3 regions of the Ochrobactrum sp. P6BSIII genome follow, and region 3 is predicted to be linked to each of the others. Evidence: predicted binding sites of a transcription regulator. Region 3 holds the regulator's gene; each other region holds the start of a gene.
What was found. The regulator LexA, encoded in region 3, represses DNA repair genes until DNA is damaged. The targets are predictions, from matches to a motif close to TGTTCNNNNTGTGTTCNG.

Region 1 (5,406 bases), on a different contig from region 3:
TCAATGCATTTATTCAATAATATTTCTTATTTCGGGGAAAAAATTGGTTATCGGGATGGATTTTATCTTCCAGGCCGGATGACGTGCACGCGATGCGGTGCATTCAGGTTAATAGGAAGTTTACTTTTACATTTTATCAATTTTTACAATTTGACGAGGTTTCCCATGATGCGCGTTTTGTGTCTCGTAGCGCTCGTGATCCTTGGAGGCTGTGCGACCGCCCCACGGCAGGTCAGCAATGTATGCGCAGTCTTCGATCAGCGTGACGGTTGGTTCAACAATTGGCAGAGTGCCGCGACGCGCGTATCGCGTGAGTTCGGCGTGCCTGTTCCGGTTCTTATGGCGACGATCTATACGGAATCTGGCTTCCAGCCCTATGCGAGGCCGCCTCGCACGAAGATTCTCTGGATCATTCCATGGAAACGGGCATCCAGCGCTTATGGCTATTCACAGGCGCTGAGCGGCACCTGGGAGCGCTACAAGCGTGAGACCGGTCGTTGGACTGCTTCGCGCACCAATTTTGCCGACGCCATCCATTTCATCGGCTGGTATCACTATCAGAGCTATCAGAAGAACGGCATCAGTCGTGGCGACGCCTACAGCCTCTATCTGGCCTATTATAGTGGCCATGGTGGTTATGCACGCGGGGCTTGGCGCGGCAACGCCACGGCGCTCAACGGAGCAAAGCGGGCGCAGGCAATGGCCAATCGCTACGCGGCGCAGTTGCGTTCTTGTGGCGGTATTAGCTAAAAGATGAGGACGGTGGATTCAAATACGAGATTTGGAACACCATCCGGCCTTAATCGCAATTATCATGCGCGCGGAATCGCAAATTGAGGATGACCTTTGCATGTTGAAAAGAATCGGTATCGCCCTGATTGGAGCCACTTTGCTGGCGGGCTGCACCACTGACCCATATACGGGCGAACAGAAGATGTCGAACACGGCGGGCGGGGCGGCAATCGGTGCTGCTGTGGGCGCTCTGGGCGGCCTCATGGTTGGCGGTTCCAGCCGCGCACAGCGCAATGCCGTGCTGATCGGCGCGGGTATCGGCGCGCTCGGCGGCGGCGCTATCGGCAACTACATGGATCGTCAGGAAAGCGAACTGCGTGCCCAGTTGCAGGGCACCGGTGTTTCCGTGACGCGTAACGGCGATCAGATTATCCTGAACATGCCGTCGAGCATCACGTTCGACACCGATCAGGATCAGGTCAAGAGCCAGTTCTATCCGACGCTGAACTCCGTGGCCATCGTGCTGCGCAAGTTCAACCAGACCCTCGTTGATGTTCTGGGTCACACCGACTCGACAGGTAGCGCCAGCCATAATCAGGATCTGTCGCAGCGTCGCGCCGGATCGGTGGCGAGCTATCTGGGTTCACAAGGCATCGACCCGCGTCGCTTTGCGATCATCGGTTATGGCGCAAGCCAGCCCGTGGCCACCAACGCCACGCCGGATGGTCGCGCTCAGAACCGTCGCGTTGAAATCCAGATTTCGCCGCTGCGAGCTGCAAGCTAACACTTCGGCAGACAGAATCGGGTCGTCCAGGCCCGTCATATTGAACGCAGTTCTTCGCAAGAAGGGCTGCGTTTTTGTTTGTTTGAACCGAATCGTTGATCTGTCAGAAGCGCCTGAGTGGCTTAAAGCGTGGATAGGCTTTTTATTTTACCTATGTCTAATTGTAGAGAACAATAATGGAACAAAATAATAATATCCAATAATTTCAGTGTGTTATCTGTATTGCCAAATGAGAACAAAACAGATACAAATAGATATGAGCGATGAGCCTGCCGGGCTTCTAGCGGGACAAGAGGATGGTGTAAGATGTCTCAGAATTCATTGCGACTTGTTGAGGATAATTCAGTGGACAAGACTAAGGCACTTGATGCGGCGCTGTCACAGATCGAAAGAGCGTTCGGCAAAGGCTCGATCATGCGCCTGGGTCAGAACGACAAGGTGGTCGAGATCGAAACCGTATCGACCGGCTCGCTCTCTCTGGACATCGCGCTGGGTGTAGGCGGCTTGCCCAAGGGCCGTATCGTTGAAATTTACGGGCCGGAAAGCTCTGGTAAGACCACGCTCGCGCTACACACGATTGCCGAAGCGCAGAAAAAGGGCGGTATCTGCGCATTCGTTGACGCAGAACACGCACTCGATCCGGTCTATGCACGCAAGCTCGGTGTGGATCTGGAAAACCTGCTGATTTCGCAGCCGGATACCGGCGAGCAGGCGCTTGAAATTACCGATACGCTTGTGCGTTCCGGCGCGATTGACGTTCTGGTCGTGGACTCCGTTGCAGCGCTCACGCCGCGTGCGGAAATCGAAGGCGAGATGGGCGATTCGCTGCCGGGCCTTCAGGCTCGTCTGATGAGCCAGGCGCTGCGCAAGCTCACAGCTTCGATCTCGCGCTCAAACTGCATGGTCATCTTCATCAACCAGATCCGTATGAAGATCGGCGTCATGTTCGGTTCGCCTGAAACGACGACCGGCGGTAATGCGCTGAAGTTCTATGCTTCGGTTCGCCTCGATATCCGCCGCATCGGTTCGATCAAGGAACGTGATGAAGTCGTCGGCAACCAGACCCGCGTGAAGGTGGTGAAGAACAAGCTTGCTCCTCCGTTCAAGCAGGTTGAATTCGACATCATGTATGGTGCCGGTGTTTCCAAGACAGGCGAACTGGTCGATCTTGGCGTAAAAGCAGGTGTTGTCGAAAAGTCGGGCGCTTGGTTCTCCTATAACTCGCAGCGTCTCGGTCAGGGCCGCGAAAATGCGAAGCTTTATCTGAAGGAGAATCCAGAGGTTGCGCGCGAAATCGAAACGACGCTTCGTCAGAATGCTGGTTTGATCGCGGAACAGTTCCTCGATGATGGCGGTCCGGAAGAAGACAGCGGGTCCGACGCAGCGGAGATGTAATATCCGCAGGAGGTTCAACCCGAACCTCAAGTACCGCTTGAAAGTTGGAAGCCCTGTGCTGTTGCGCGGGGCTTCACTTTTTTCAATCGCAGCTTGATGAGAATTCAAAAAGAGCTGACAGAAGGCGCTTTCTCCGGGTGAATTTGCCTTTATGGCGCACGCTGCTTATCTGGACAGAAAAGCAGCACATCGTTAAAAGCGGTCAACCGAAGAACTCCACTTCACGTCTTTGCAGTACGAGAGGGGAGTAATGCCTGCGGTTTCCGTTATTTGTTGGCGGTATGCAGGTGCAAAAGACAATCGATGCAGCCATTGAAACAGGGTGCATCAATGCAGGGCAAGAAAAGCCCAAGGGTGAATTATGGCTGGCGTCAACGAGATTAGGTCCACATTCCTCGATTACTTCCGTAAGAACGGACATGAAATCGTGCCGTCGAGTCCGCTCGTTCCGCGCAATGACCCGACACTCATGTTCACCAATGCGGGCATGGTGCAGTTCAAGAACGTGTTCACGGGCCTGGAACATCGAGCCTATAATCGTGCGACCACCTCGCAGAAATGCGTTCGCGCCGGCGGCAAGCATAACGATCTCGACAATGTGGGCTACACCGCGCGTCACCACACTTTCTTTGAAATGCTGGGCAATTTTTCGTTCGGCGATTATTTCAAGGAAGATGCCATCAGCTTCGCCTGGAACCTGATCACCAAGGAATTCGGCCTGCCGAAGGATAAGCTGCTCGTCACCGTCTATCATACGGATGAGGATGCCGCGAATTACTGGAAGAAGATCGCCGGTCTGAGCGATGACCGCATCATCCGCATTGCCACCAGCGATAATTTCTGGGCGATGGGCGATACGGGTCCATGCGGCCCGTGTTCGGAAATCTTCTTTGATCACGGCGATCACATCTGGGGTGGACCTCCCGGATCGCCTGATGAGGACGGCGACCGCTTCATCGAGATATGGAATCTCGTTTTCATGCAGTTCGAACAGGTTACGCCGGATCAACGTATTGATCTGCCGCGTCCGTCGATCGATACCGGCATGGGTCTGGAACGCGTTGCGGCCGTGCTGCAGGGCGTGCATGACAATTATGACATCGACCTGTTCAAGGCGCTTATCCGCGCTTCGGAAGAAGCAACTGGCATCAAGGCGGAAGGCGATTTCCGCGCCAGCCATCGCGTGATTGCCGACCATCTGCGGGCTTCGAGCTTCCTGATTGCCGATGGCGTACTGCCGTCGAATGAAGGTCGTGGCTATGTGCTGCGCCGCATCATGCGTCGCGCCATGCGTCATGCCCAGCTTCTGGGTGCGAAAGAACCGTTGATGTGGCGTCTGCTGCCGGCGCTCATTCGCGAAATGGGTCAGGCCTATCCGGAACTCATCCGTGCTGAAGCGCTGATTTCGGAAACGCTGAAGCTGGAAGAAACCCGTTTCCGCAAGACGCTGGAACGTGGCCTCGGCCTGTTGTCCGATGCATCGGAAAAGCTGGTTGAAGGTGACCGTCTCGATGGCGAAACTGCTTTCAAACTCTACGACACCTATGGTTTCCCGCTTGATCTGACGCAGGATGCGCTGCGCCAGCGCGGCATCACTGTCGATACGGACGGCTTCTCCACCGCCATGGAACGCCAGAAGGCCGAGGCTCGCGCCAATTGGGCCGGTTCGGGCGAAGCTGCAACCGAGACGATCTGGTTCGGCATCAAGGACAAGGTCGGCGCGACGGAATTCCTCGGTTACGAAACGGAAAGCGCTGAAGGCGTTATCGCCGCTCTGGTGCGCGACGGCGCGGAAGTGCAGTCGGCCGCCGAGGGTGAGACCGTCGCCGTCGTGGTGAACCAGACGCCGTTCTATGGCGAATCTGGTGGCCAACAGGGCGACACCGGTACGATTTCCGGTGAAGGCTTTGTCATCACCATCAAGGACACGCAGAAGAAGGGCGAGGGCGTCTTCGTTCATATCGGCGAAGTTGCCAAGGGCACTGCGAAGACCGGCGAAGCCGTCGAACTGAAAGTCGATTCGGACCGCCGCACGCGCATCCGCTCCAACCATTCGGCCACCCATCTTCTGCATGAAGCCCTGCGCGAAACGCTGGGTAGCCATGTGGCGCAGAAGGGTTCGCTTGTCGCGCCTGACCGTCTGCGCTTCGACTTCTCGCACCCGAAGCCTATTTCGGCTGAGGAACTGGCCAAGGTTGAAAACATGGCCAATGAGATCATCCTGCAAAACGCACCGGTTTCGACGCGCCTGATGGCTGTGGACGATGCGATTGCCGAAGGCGCAATGGCGCTGTTCGGTGAAAAATACGGCGATGAAGTGCGCGTCGTTTCGATGGGTACGGCCAAGCATGGTCCAAAGTCGGGTAAGGCCTATTCGGTCGAGCTTTGCGGCGGTACCCATGTGCGCCAGACGGGCGATATCGGTCTTGTCCGCATCGTCTCTGAAGGTGCAGTTGCAGCCGGTGTTCGTCGTATGGAAGCGCTGACGGGTGAGG
Region 2 (5,406 bases), on a different contig from region 3:
CTGACGCGATCAGCGCCAGTTATGTTGCGGAGAAGTTGAACCGTGAACCGGCAGGCAGCTTTGCTGTTATCGATTATCTGCAAATCCTCGACCAAAAGCGCGACAAGCCGGAGCTTATGTTGCAGATCAATGCGCTCAAAGCTTTTGCCCGCGAGCATGCGATGACGATCATCTGCATTTCACAAATCGACAGGTCTTTCGATGCTGATGTCAAGGTCTGCCCGGACCTCGACGACGTTCGATTACCCAATCCGCTTGATCTGTCGCTGTTCAATAAAACCTGCTTTCTCAACAACGGAACCTTGCGGCTCCAGCTCAACGGCAGTTGAGCGTCAGCGAAGGACTATCTGCGGCGTGAGCGATCACGCCGCAGAAATCAACCGTTCCGCACCGATGCGATAGGAAATTGCGCCAGCCAAATGGATGCGGCTGACCTGATCCACGCCGTCGAGATCGGCCAGCGTGCGGGCAACTTTCAGGATCCGATGATAAGCCCGAGCGGAAAAGCGCATCTGCTCGCTGGCATCGCGCAACAGCTTCAATCCCGCCGCATCCGGTCGTGCCACATCCTCGATCAGCTTTGCCGAACAATGAGCATTCGTCATCGACGGATCGAAACCCAGCGCCGCGTAGCGGGCAGCCTGAACGGCCCTGGCACGGGCCACCCGTTGCGCCACGGTTTCGCTGCGCTCCGACTGCGCAGGCTGAATGAGGTCCAGCGCCGAGATGGCGGGCATGTCGACACGCAGGTCGATACGGTCCAGAAGCGGCCCGGAAATCCGCGCCTGATAATCCGTCTGGCAGCGCGGTCCCCGAGCGCAAGTGTGGCCGGGTTCACCTGCCATCCCGCAACGACATGGGTTCATGGCGGCAATCAGCTGAAAACGCGCCGGATAGCTGGTGCGATGATTGACGCGGGCGATCAGACATTCTCCCGTTTCCAACGGCTGGCGCAGTGAATCCAGCACCTGTGGCGAGAATTCGGGAAACTCGTCGAGAAACAGCACGCCATTATGTGCGAGCGACACTTCGCCCGGCCGGGCGCGCAGGCCGCCACCGACCATCGCCGCCATGGATGCCGAATGATGCGGCGATCGGAAGGGCCTGCGGTCGGAGAGTTTTCCACCTGCCAGCTCTCCAGCTATGGACGCGATCATGGACACATCCAGCAATTCACGCGGAGACAGGCCCGGCAAGATCGATGGCAGGCGCTGCGCCAGCATCGACTTGCCCGAACCGGGAGGGCCGACGAGAAGCAGGTTATGATTACCCGCTGCAGCGATTTCCAGCGCGCGCTTTGCCGTTTCCTGCCCCTTGATATCCGCAAGGTCCAGCAGATTTTCGCTGGAAACGCGCATGGAGGGATCGGGCGGCGTCAGCACCTGCGTTCCACGAAAATGATTGGCAAGCGCGATCAGGCTGCGCGGTGCGAGAATGTCGATATTGGCACCAGCCCAGGCCGCTTCCGGCCCACAGGCATGTGGGCAGATAAGCCCCTTCTCTTCGCGATTGGCCCCGATGGCAGCAGGCAGAACACCCGCCACCGCTGTGATCGATCCGTCGAGCGACAGTTCACCCAGCACCAGATAGGATTGAATGGCGTCGGCGGGAATGGCGCCGATGGCCGCCATCAGCCCGACCGCGATCGGGAGATCGTAATGCGACCCTTCCTTCGGCAAATCGGCAGGCGCCAGATTGACCGTGACACGCTTGGTGGGCATGGACAGCCCGGATGCGTGCAAGGCTGCCTGTACACGTTCGCGGCTTTCCGCCACCGCCTTGTCGGGCAGGCCGACAATCGAGATGCCCATCTTGCCCGGAGCAACCATGACCTGCACATCGACAGGCACTGCTTCTATGCCCTGAAAGGCAACTGTTCCAACCCGCGCGACCATAAGCCCCCACTCGCCACGCAGCACATCCCTAAAGTGAGAAAATGCTTAAATACAACCAGAGGATTTAAGCATTTTTCCCGAAACAGATCAAGAACGTCGTATGGCGGTTGAGGGCTGGAATTTACCAGGAAACGCGCGCACCTATGCGACCTGAGAGAAGCCTGAAGCGCTCACCGCCAAGATTGAACTCATAGGATGCATTGGCATAGAGCGAGGTATTGTCGGCAACCTTGGTCGTGAAACCGGCACCGAGTTCCAGGCTGGTTTCTTCCCAGGACGGGCGAAGCCGGTCATTGTTGAAGTAGATCGTATCGCTCGCCTTGAACTGGTGCCAGACATTGGCCAGCACGAACGGATTGAACGGCCGTTCGTTGATGGTGTAATTGCCTTGCAGGCGCGCACCGACACGGCCGGTCCATGAGTCGTTATTGTCATAGCTGATGGTGCCGCCGGGATCGGTTGCATCATCGAAATTCTGATACTGCCAATAAATCTGCGCCTGCGGTTCGATCACCCATTTGTCGGTGATCGAGAACTTCTTGCCCGCTTCCAGAGAAGCCGACCATTCCTTGCCGTGGAAGCTAGAACTGTAATTCGCCACAGATTCCGTATCGATGCTAAGCCAGGAGTGCATGACGATGGCGTCAATATAGGCCTCGTCTTCCCAGGTATGGGTCCAGTAGGCGCCGAGACTGTAGGCATCGACATCGATATTACCGATCTCGATATTATTGCCGTAGATGTTTCTGGCGCGCATGTCGCCCCAGCCGCGCGCATAGCTGGCCATGAGACCGAACGTATCGAGCTGACCATTATCATGTTCGGCGCGATAGACCGGCACGCCGAACTGCATGCCCCACTGGTTACCCTTATAGCGCTGATCGGCAAATGTGCTCAGGTTCTGGCGATACTGATCGCCGAACACGCGCGCCCAGATGATGTGCTTGTTTGCCTCATCACCGAACCAGGACTGTTCGCCATGGCGTTCGTGGAACGTGCCGAGAGCCACGCGCAGGAGGCCGCGCACGACGGTGGGCGTTGCGCCGAGGATCGGAACTTCAGGACGAACCAGCGTGACGCTGCCACCATCGTCGCCGTCACCCGATCCACCTCCGGTGCCGCCTCCAGTTCCACCACCGGAACCTCCGCCAGTCCCGCCGCCCGTACCGCCGCCTGATCCTCCACCGGAGGAACCGCCGCCGCCGGTATTGCCATCGCCGTCGCCATCACCTTCATCAGGTCCCGGCAACAACCAGATCGGCAGATCCGGATTTGTCGCGTCAATGCCATCGAAATTGTTGCGCAGATACCAGTTGTTCTCCGTGCCAGCCGTCACGCCGCCTTGCACCAGCTGATATTCGTAAATACCGGCAGAAGCGCGCTGCGCCAGACTAAACGTACCCTCGCCGGTGGTCGCTCCATTAACGGCCTCCACCACGAGAATGCCGTTCTGCTGGGTCTCTGCACCCGTCCCTCCAACATTGGTGATCACGATACCGGTTGAACCGGTCGTCGTGCCGCCCGAAATAACCAGCTTGTCGGACGGCGCATTGTCGCTGGCCAGAACCGTATTCAGCCAGAGCTGGCCGGAATTGCCCTGATAATTGCCGACGATGGTGAGGCTGTCCGACGTGGAATTGGAGCCATTGGTGAGATCGATAATGCCAGCATTCACCACCTGCGTGAGACTGCCGCTCACTGCGGGGCTGATGGTCCATGTGCCGCTGCCGGCGCGCAGATAGCTGGTCGAATCGATGGTGAGCGTGCCGGTCGAAGTGCCGCTGTCGCCGAGCGTCAGATTGCTGTTCATCGTCAGCTCGGACGCGCTCTGGAGCGCAATAAGCTCCCAGTTGATCAGGCGCTGCGGATTGCTGCCTTTGGTGTTCTGCCAGACCAGCTGATCTGTGCCGAGCCCGCCATTGATCTGGATGCCTTTCAGCTGGGTATCGGTCAGCCCCTGAAACACGGCGACGTCATTTTCCGTGCCCATATCGATGCCGCCGATCAGACCGCCAGTCCACAGCATATAGTCGGCGCCCGCGCCCGCCATCAGTGAGCCGGTAACTTCACCGCCGGACAGGAGGAAGACGTCGTTGCCGGCGTCCTGATTCACTGTTGCGCTGACACGACCGCCGCGCATGTCGAAAATATCGTCGCCGGAGCCTTGCGAAACGCTGCCGTTTATCTGGCCGGGATCGTAATTGATGATCGTGTCATTGCCGGAACCGAGCGCAATCGTGCTCTGGATCGTGCCGTAATTCTGCACATAGGTCTGGCTGGCGCCGTTGACGAAAATGCCATTGTTGAGCGAAGCGCCAGTGGTGTTGGTGATATTGGTCGCACCATCGCCATTGATGGTGACGCCATTGTTCAGCGTACCATCATTGGTAATGTTATTGGTGCTGTTGCCGGTGAAGCTGAAAACCGAATTGATATGCGAATTGACGTAATTATGGACCGTATAGGTGCCGTTGCCGCTGATCGTCAGGCCACCATTGATCGTGGCGCGATTGTCGAAAACGAGGCTGGTCGCATCGGTTATGACCGCGCTCTGCATATTTCCCGAATTGTCGACGGTTAGCGCACCCATGCTGCTGGCCGTGAACGGACCATTCAGATTGGTGTTCTGCTGGATCACGACATCAAGGCTGCCAAGCCCGCTGGTGCTGAACCCGTTCGGATTGCCGTTACAGATGACAGTATCGCCGGAAGCCGGAGATGCAGGCGTACAATCGGCCAGCGCGGTCTCTGTATAGGGAAAGAGAAGAAGAACCCCGATGACGGGTATGGGCATTTTAAACTGAGGTGCGGTTAAGCGCAGTGATGGAAAGGCGCGACTTTTTCTGTTCTCAGTCGAATTACGCATTAAAATCCCCTCAACACTATCCGACAAATCACTGAATATTTCGAATTCTGCATTAAAGAGCGGGATTGGCAATAACATAAATTAGATGAATCTAACTTTATCAGATAGTGTTGCCCAAACTGACGTCTGAGACAGAAGCGACATGTTTCATTTTGGTTTTGCAAGTTTTCTCAATGGTATAATCATAATAAGCGATTATCTGACTAACAAGAAACGGGCTCCCATTGCTGGAAGCCCGTTTCTCAATACTGATAGATTTTGAGCTAAAACAACCTTGCCCCGAATGAACCGGGCACGCGCGCGCTTTTATCGCTTTGCTTCCACGGCATCCCAGAACAACGCAGCGATATTGGTGCCGTCGAAACGCTCAATCTCGCGGATACCCGTTGGCGAGGTGACGTTGATTTCGGTCATATAATTGCCGATCACATCGATGCCGACGAGAATGAAGCCGCGCTCCCGCAATGACGGACCGATACGTTCGCAGATTTCGCGTTCGCGCGGCGTCAGCTTGCTCTGTTCGGCCTTGCCGCCAGCATGCATATTGGAGCGGGCGTCGGTTTCAGATGGCACGCGATTGATCGCACCCACCGGCTCGCCGTCGATCAGGATGATGCGCTTGTCACCTGCGCGCACATCTTTCAG
Region 3 (5,406 bases):
TTGCGCGCCCGTCAAGACAGCGGCAATTGCCGGGGCAGGGGCGCAAAACTGAATTCCGATACTCGCTTCCAAAGAGCGAGAACGAGGATTTCTATAACGAAACCCTCTCGATTTCGACTGGCGTTCATGTAGCATAGGCAGCACTACGCGCAAGGGCTTCGCGTTTGTTTCGGCGCCTTGCGGCATTGTTCTTTTGGGGTATTTCGACAAAAAGACCTTTTTTGCAGTCAGGCGGGGGCATGACGCGCTTAGGTGATATGGCCAAGGCTTCGGATGAGGCCAATGAGCGGGCGCTTGTCAAAAGCCTGCCCGATGGCCTGACGTGTTCTTATCTTCCAGAACCGTGGCCTGAACCCACAACCGCGCCTGCCGATCATGATGGCCAAAATCAGCCGCCTGACGTTCAACCAACCGGCTGGCGCGACACCGTTGCCGACATGGCGCGGAGAACTCCCGCTGCTTTCGCGGAAGCCATCCATCTCGAAACGGCGCGCGGAATTTTCTTTCTGCTGATTCCGATTTTCAGCGGATTGGGTGCGGTGATCTATTTCACTTTCTCCTTCGAACCTGATTGGACGCCCATTCTGGCCTTACTGGTCGGGCTGGTTATCATTCGCATACTGATGCGGAAGCACTTCTTTGCCGGGCAGGTGCTGACATTGGCAGTTGCTTTCCAGCTTGGTCTTGTGAGCGGCAAATGGGAAACCGTACGCATGGCAACGCCGATGCTCGGTTCCGATGTGTCGACGCGTGTCACTGGCCGGGTTGTTGCACTGGATGCACAGGATAATGGAAGCTGGCGTATCACACTGGATTTGCTGACAACAGAACGCCCGACACTGCGCTTTTCACCGACACGTATTCGCATCAATGCGCGAGATATACCGGCGGATACATCGATCGGTGGCGGATTGACCGGCTTTGCGCGGTTGCGGGTGCCGTCAGGCCCGGTGCGTCCGGGCAATTACGACTTTTCCTTCCATGCCTATTTCAACGGTATCGGAGCAAACGGGTTCTTTCTGGGAAATCCGAAGACGGCAAATGTTCCGCCACAGACAAGTCTGACGGCAGAAATCAGCGAATGGATTGCCTTGCTCCGCGTGCGCGTGTCGGAACGGGTCGAGGAGGTGATCGGCGGTGAAGATGGCAATGTCACCGCCGCATTGATCGCCGGTACGCGCGGTGGCATCAGCGAGGAGACCAATGAGGACCTTCGCAAGGCCGGTCTGGCGCATATTCTCTCAATATCAGGTCTGCACATGGCGCTGGCGGCGGGTGTCGTGATGTTTGCTCTCAGGTCTGCCTTTGCGCTCTTTCCAGCCTTCAGCGTCCGGCACCCGGTCAAGAAATATGCCGCTTTCCTGTCGTTGCTAAGCTGCACGTTCTATCTCGCCATGTCTGGTGCCGACGTTGCAGCCCAGCGCAGCTATGTGATGATCGCCGTCATGCTTAGCGCATTGCTGTTTGACCGCGCTGCACTCAGCATGCGCAATGTGGCAGTCGCCGGTGTGGTGACAATAGCAATCTCACCGCATGAAATACTCGGGCCGAGTTTCCAGATGTCCTATTCGGCAACGGCGGCGCTGATTGCTGGCTATGCGTGGTGGGGAGCGCGTAAAGCCAAAAAATTGCAGCATGTGGAGAGGCGTGCGGCTTCGCCAGCGGCCGGTTTGCCAATGAAGGTTGTTAAATCAGCTATTGCTGCTGCCGGGACATCGCTTGTGGCAGGAATTGCGAGCGGCATTTTCGCCGCCTATCATTTCAACAATACCGCACCGTTCGGGCTGATCGGCAATGTGCTGGCCGATCCGGTGATCGCCACACTGGTCATGCCTTTTTCCGTTCTGGGCCTCGTATTGATGCCACTTGGCCTAGATTGGCTGCCATTGACCATTGCCGGGTCTGGTATCTGGATTGTCCGCACCCTTGCGAGCATGATCGCGTCATGGTCGCCTGATGGCAATCCGGGAGCGATGCCGATAGCAGCGCTCGCATTCTGGACCATAGCGCTCGTGATCGCTGTATTGTTCACAACGCGATTCAAGATTCTGGCGTTACTATTTGTTTTGGCGGGATTTATTGCCTTCGTGCACGAGCCGTTTCCAGATGTTGTGATATCCGAAGATGCAAAGCTGGTTGGGGTTCGTCTGCCCGATGGGCGTTTTGCTGTGAACCGCGACAGGCCGTCAAAGTTCACAATAGACAACTGGAAAACAGCCTATCTCGCAACGCAATTCCTGATACCACAGCACGCAAAAGACAGGCTTCGCGGAATACCGACTGACGGCTTTATCTGCGAAGACGAATTATGCGCGATTACATTACGCGATGGGCGTGTACTGGCCTATACGGCTGATCCTGCCGTTCAGGACGTCGCTTGCGATGTCGGTGATATCGTTATCCTCGCGATAGCCGGGAAAATACCGGGATGTGCACATCAAAAGAGGCTCGTCATCAACCGCCGTGATCTGGCGTTGCGAGGCACAGTGGAGATGAGACTTGGCGACAAGAAAGACACGACCGGCAATTCTATCGTGGCTCTTGCTGGCGATCTGACGTCCGTAAACGACAGCACACCTCAGCGGCGCAATTTTACCGATCCGCGTTATGACGACAGGCTAGCTTTCGCCATCGATGAGCCACGGCGTCCGTGGCATCTGTTCCGGCTCTATTCGCGCGCGGCACGTGGCTTACCTGATCGGGAATATAAGAAGAAGCAGCCTACTCAAAAGGCAGAAACGCAATGCCTGGCCACTGACGATCAGGGGCCGGGCAGATGCGAATGATAATAGTGTTTTGAGCGCGTTGCAATTCAACTAGTCGGCGGTTCAAGCCGCATTTTGCGCATGTCCGTCCGAAAACGCGGTTCCATTTTCGGACCTAACGATCAGTACCGGCGGATCAATCCGACCAGCTTGCCCTGCACGCGAACGCGGTCTGGGCCGAAGATACGTGTTTCATAAGCTGGGTTTGCGGCTTCAAGCGCAATAGATGCGCCCTTGCGGCGGAACCGCTTCAAGGTTGCTTCTTCATCATCAACCAGTGCGACAACGATTTCACCCGGGTTGGCGATATCGCCGCGCTTGATGATGACTGTATCGCCATCGAAAATCCCGGCTTCGATCATCGAGTCGCCCTTGACCTCCAGCGCATAATGTTCGCCCGCACCAATCATCTCCGGGGGGAGGCTGAGCGAATGCGTCTGGCTTTGAATGGCTGAGATCGGCACACCGGCGGCGATGCGACCCATGACCGGTACCGATACGGTCGCCGAAACATCATCATTGGTCGCAACAGGTGCGGAGCGTAACGGCTGCACCGGTGCAGGAGGGGCCTTGCCCAGGCTGCCTTCGATGACGCTCGGCGCAAATTTCTTCTGCGCGTTCAGTCCCGGTGCAATCGAATCCGGCAGGCGAAGCACTTCCAGCGCACGTGCCCGGTTCGGCAGCCTGCGAATGAAGCCCCGTTCTTCCAGAGCGGTGATCAGCCGATGAATGCCCGACTTGGAAGCAAGGTCGAGCGCTTCCTTCATTTCGTCAAAAGATGGCGGAATACCTGTTTCTTTCAGACGATCATGAATGAACAGCAGAAGCTCGTGCTGCTTACGGGTCAACATGCGCGACACCCTCCGACCAGATAAGAATCGAGAAAAACAAAACCAGAACGAACACTATATGTTCCAGTCTTGTTCTGCAATGGTTTTAAAATGATTAACGGGCTGGCGGCTTGTTGCCGGAACGTTCACAGGGCCCCGTGACGGGCCGGTCCTTATCCAAGGAAGCGTTTTATTTTCAATCCATTGTGGCTTTTGCTTCGCGTTGTTTCGAGGCAGCAAAAGTGACCATTCTGGTGCTTTTTAACGTAGCATAAGCACGCGGCACGAACTGCCTGCATCTGCTGCCGGGGCATTTTCGTCACGAATGAGCAATGCATTGGAGCCGACGAGGGCTGTCAGCATGGACGAATCCTGTACTGGAAATGGTGTTGCCAGCAGCGTTCCATCGCTTTGCGATTCGACCGTGGCGCGTACAAAATCGCGCCGATGGTCATTGGCAGGCATCGCCTGACCGAGTTTCGCAGGGCGGATATCTGCCGTCAGATCGGTGCCTGCAAGTTTCGCGATCAGCGGGCGAAGAAAAACGAGGCTGCAAACGAGGCTTGAAACCGGGTTTCCGGGCAGGCCTATCACATGGACGGTGCTGCCGTCGACAGTCTTGCGCCCGTACATAAGTGGTTTTCCGGGACGCATGGCGATTTTCCAGAAACCGAGATCGACACCGCAATTGCGTAGAGCACTATGCATGTAATCGCGATCACCGACCGATGCGCCGCCAACGGTCACCAGAATATCGGTTCCACTGTTCAGAGCGCTGGCAATAGCCGATTCAATCTGTGTCGGATCGTCCGGAATGATGCCCATATCTTCGGAGTAGCCGCCAGCGCGGCGCACGATTTCGGCAATGCCCACACTGTTCGAAGCGACGATCTGGTCCGGTCCGGTCGTGGCTCCGGGCGGAACAAGTTCATCGCCGGTAGCCAATATGGAAATGCGCGGTTTGCGAAACACATCGAGCGATGGATTGCCGCTTGCAGCAGCCAGTGACAGGGCGGGTGCGTCCAGTTCGCGACCGACCGGTATGACGGTCTTGCCGGGAGCAAAATCGAGACCGGCCCGGCGGATATGCCGTCCGGGTTCGATGCCTTCCAGAATGGTCAGCTGATCGCCGGAACGTTCGGTATGTTCCTGAATGACAATCGTATCAGCGGCTTCAGGTATCGGCGCGCCGGTGAAAATGCGCACGGCCTGTCCGGGCAGCAGGGAGCCTTCGAAACGCTTGCCAGCAGCGGATTCACCGATAATGGTCAACTGAAGGGGATAGGCGATTTCTGCAGGCGCTATCAGCGCATAGCCATCCATGGCCGAGCAGTCGAAAGGTGGTTGCAGGAAACGGGCCTCGACGGCGCGGGCAACAACGCGCCCGCCAGCTTCATTCAGCGTAAGAGTTTCAAGGCCATGCGGTTCTGCGGAGGAGAGTATACGCGCCAGAGCATCTTCGACCGGGAGAAGGGACATCGTATTTCCTCTCGAACTCAGTTTTGTGAGGCCGCTTCAGACCTTCCAGTCGCCGGACTTGCCACCGCTCTTTTCCACAACGCGAATATTGCCGATTTCCATATGGCGATCGACAGCCTTGGCCATGTCATAGATCGTCAGGCACGTCACGGAAACGGCTGTGAGCGCTTCCATTTCAACGCCAGTGCGGCCGTTCAGTTTGGCAAGCGCACGCACGCGCAGACCGGGCAATGCGTGATCCGGGACTATATCCACCGCGACCTTGCTCAGCATGAGTGGATGGCAAAGCGGAATGAGGTCGGCGGTTCTTTTCGCAGCCATGATGCCTGCAA

Region 1: a site for LexA is predicted at 1,683-1,700, ahead of recA (recombinase RecA). Genes of this name have one in related genera too.
Region 2: a site for LexA is predicted at 1,974-1,991, ahead of FHW00_RS01325 (YifB family Mg chelatase-like AAA ATPase). Genes of this name have one in related genera too.

Annotation. Positions count from the first base shown of each region.
Region 1 covers NZ_JACGXB010000021.1:44,537-49,942, reverse strand. The annotation lists gene FHW00_RS22040 (transglycosylase SLT domain-containing protein) at 166-750, shown strand; gene FHW00_RS22035 (OmpA family protein) at 851-1,516, shown strand; gene recA (recombinase RecA) at 1,823-2,911, shown strand; gene alaS (alanine--tRNA ligase) at 3,273-5,406, shown strand, end outside.
Region 2 covers NZ_JACGXB010000001.1:296,073-301,478, forward strand. The annotation lists gene FHW00_RS01320 (DNA helicase) at 1-329, shown strand, start outside; gene FHW00_RS01325 (YifB family Mg chelatase-like AAA ATPase) at 363-1,895, opposite strand; gene FHW00_RS01330 (autotransporter family protein) at 2,017-4,689, opposite strand; gene gshB (glutathione synthase) at 5,068-5,406, opposite strand, start outside.
Region 3 covers NZ_JACGXB010000020.1:8,628-14,033, forward strand. The annotation lists gene FHW00_RS21395 (ComEC/Rec2 family competence protein) at 240-2,786, shown strand; gene lexA (transcriptional repressor LexA) at 2,888-3,616, opposite strand; gene FHW00_RS21405 (molybdopterin molybdotransferase MoeA) at 3,857-5,074, opposite strand; gene moaC (cyclic pyranopterin monophosphate synthase MoaC) at 5,111-5,406, opposite strand, start outside.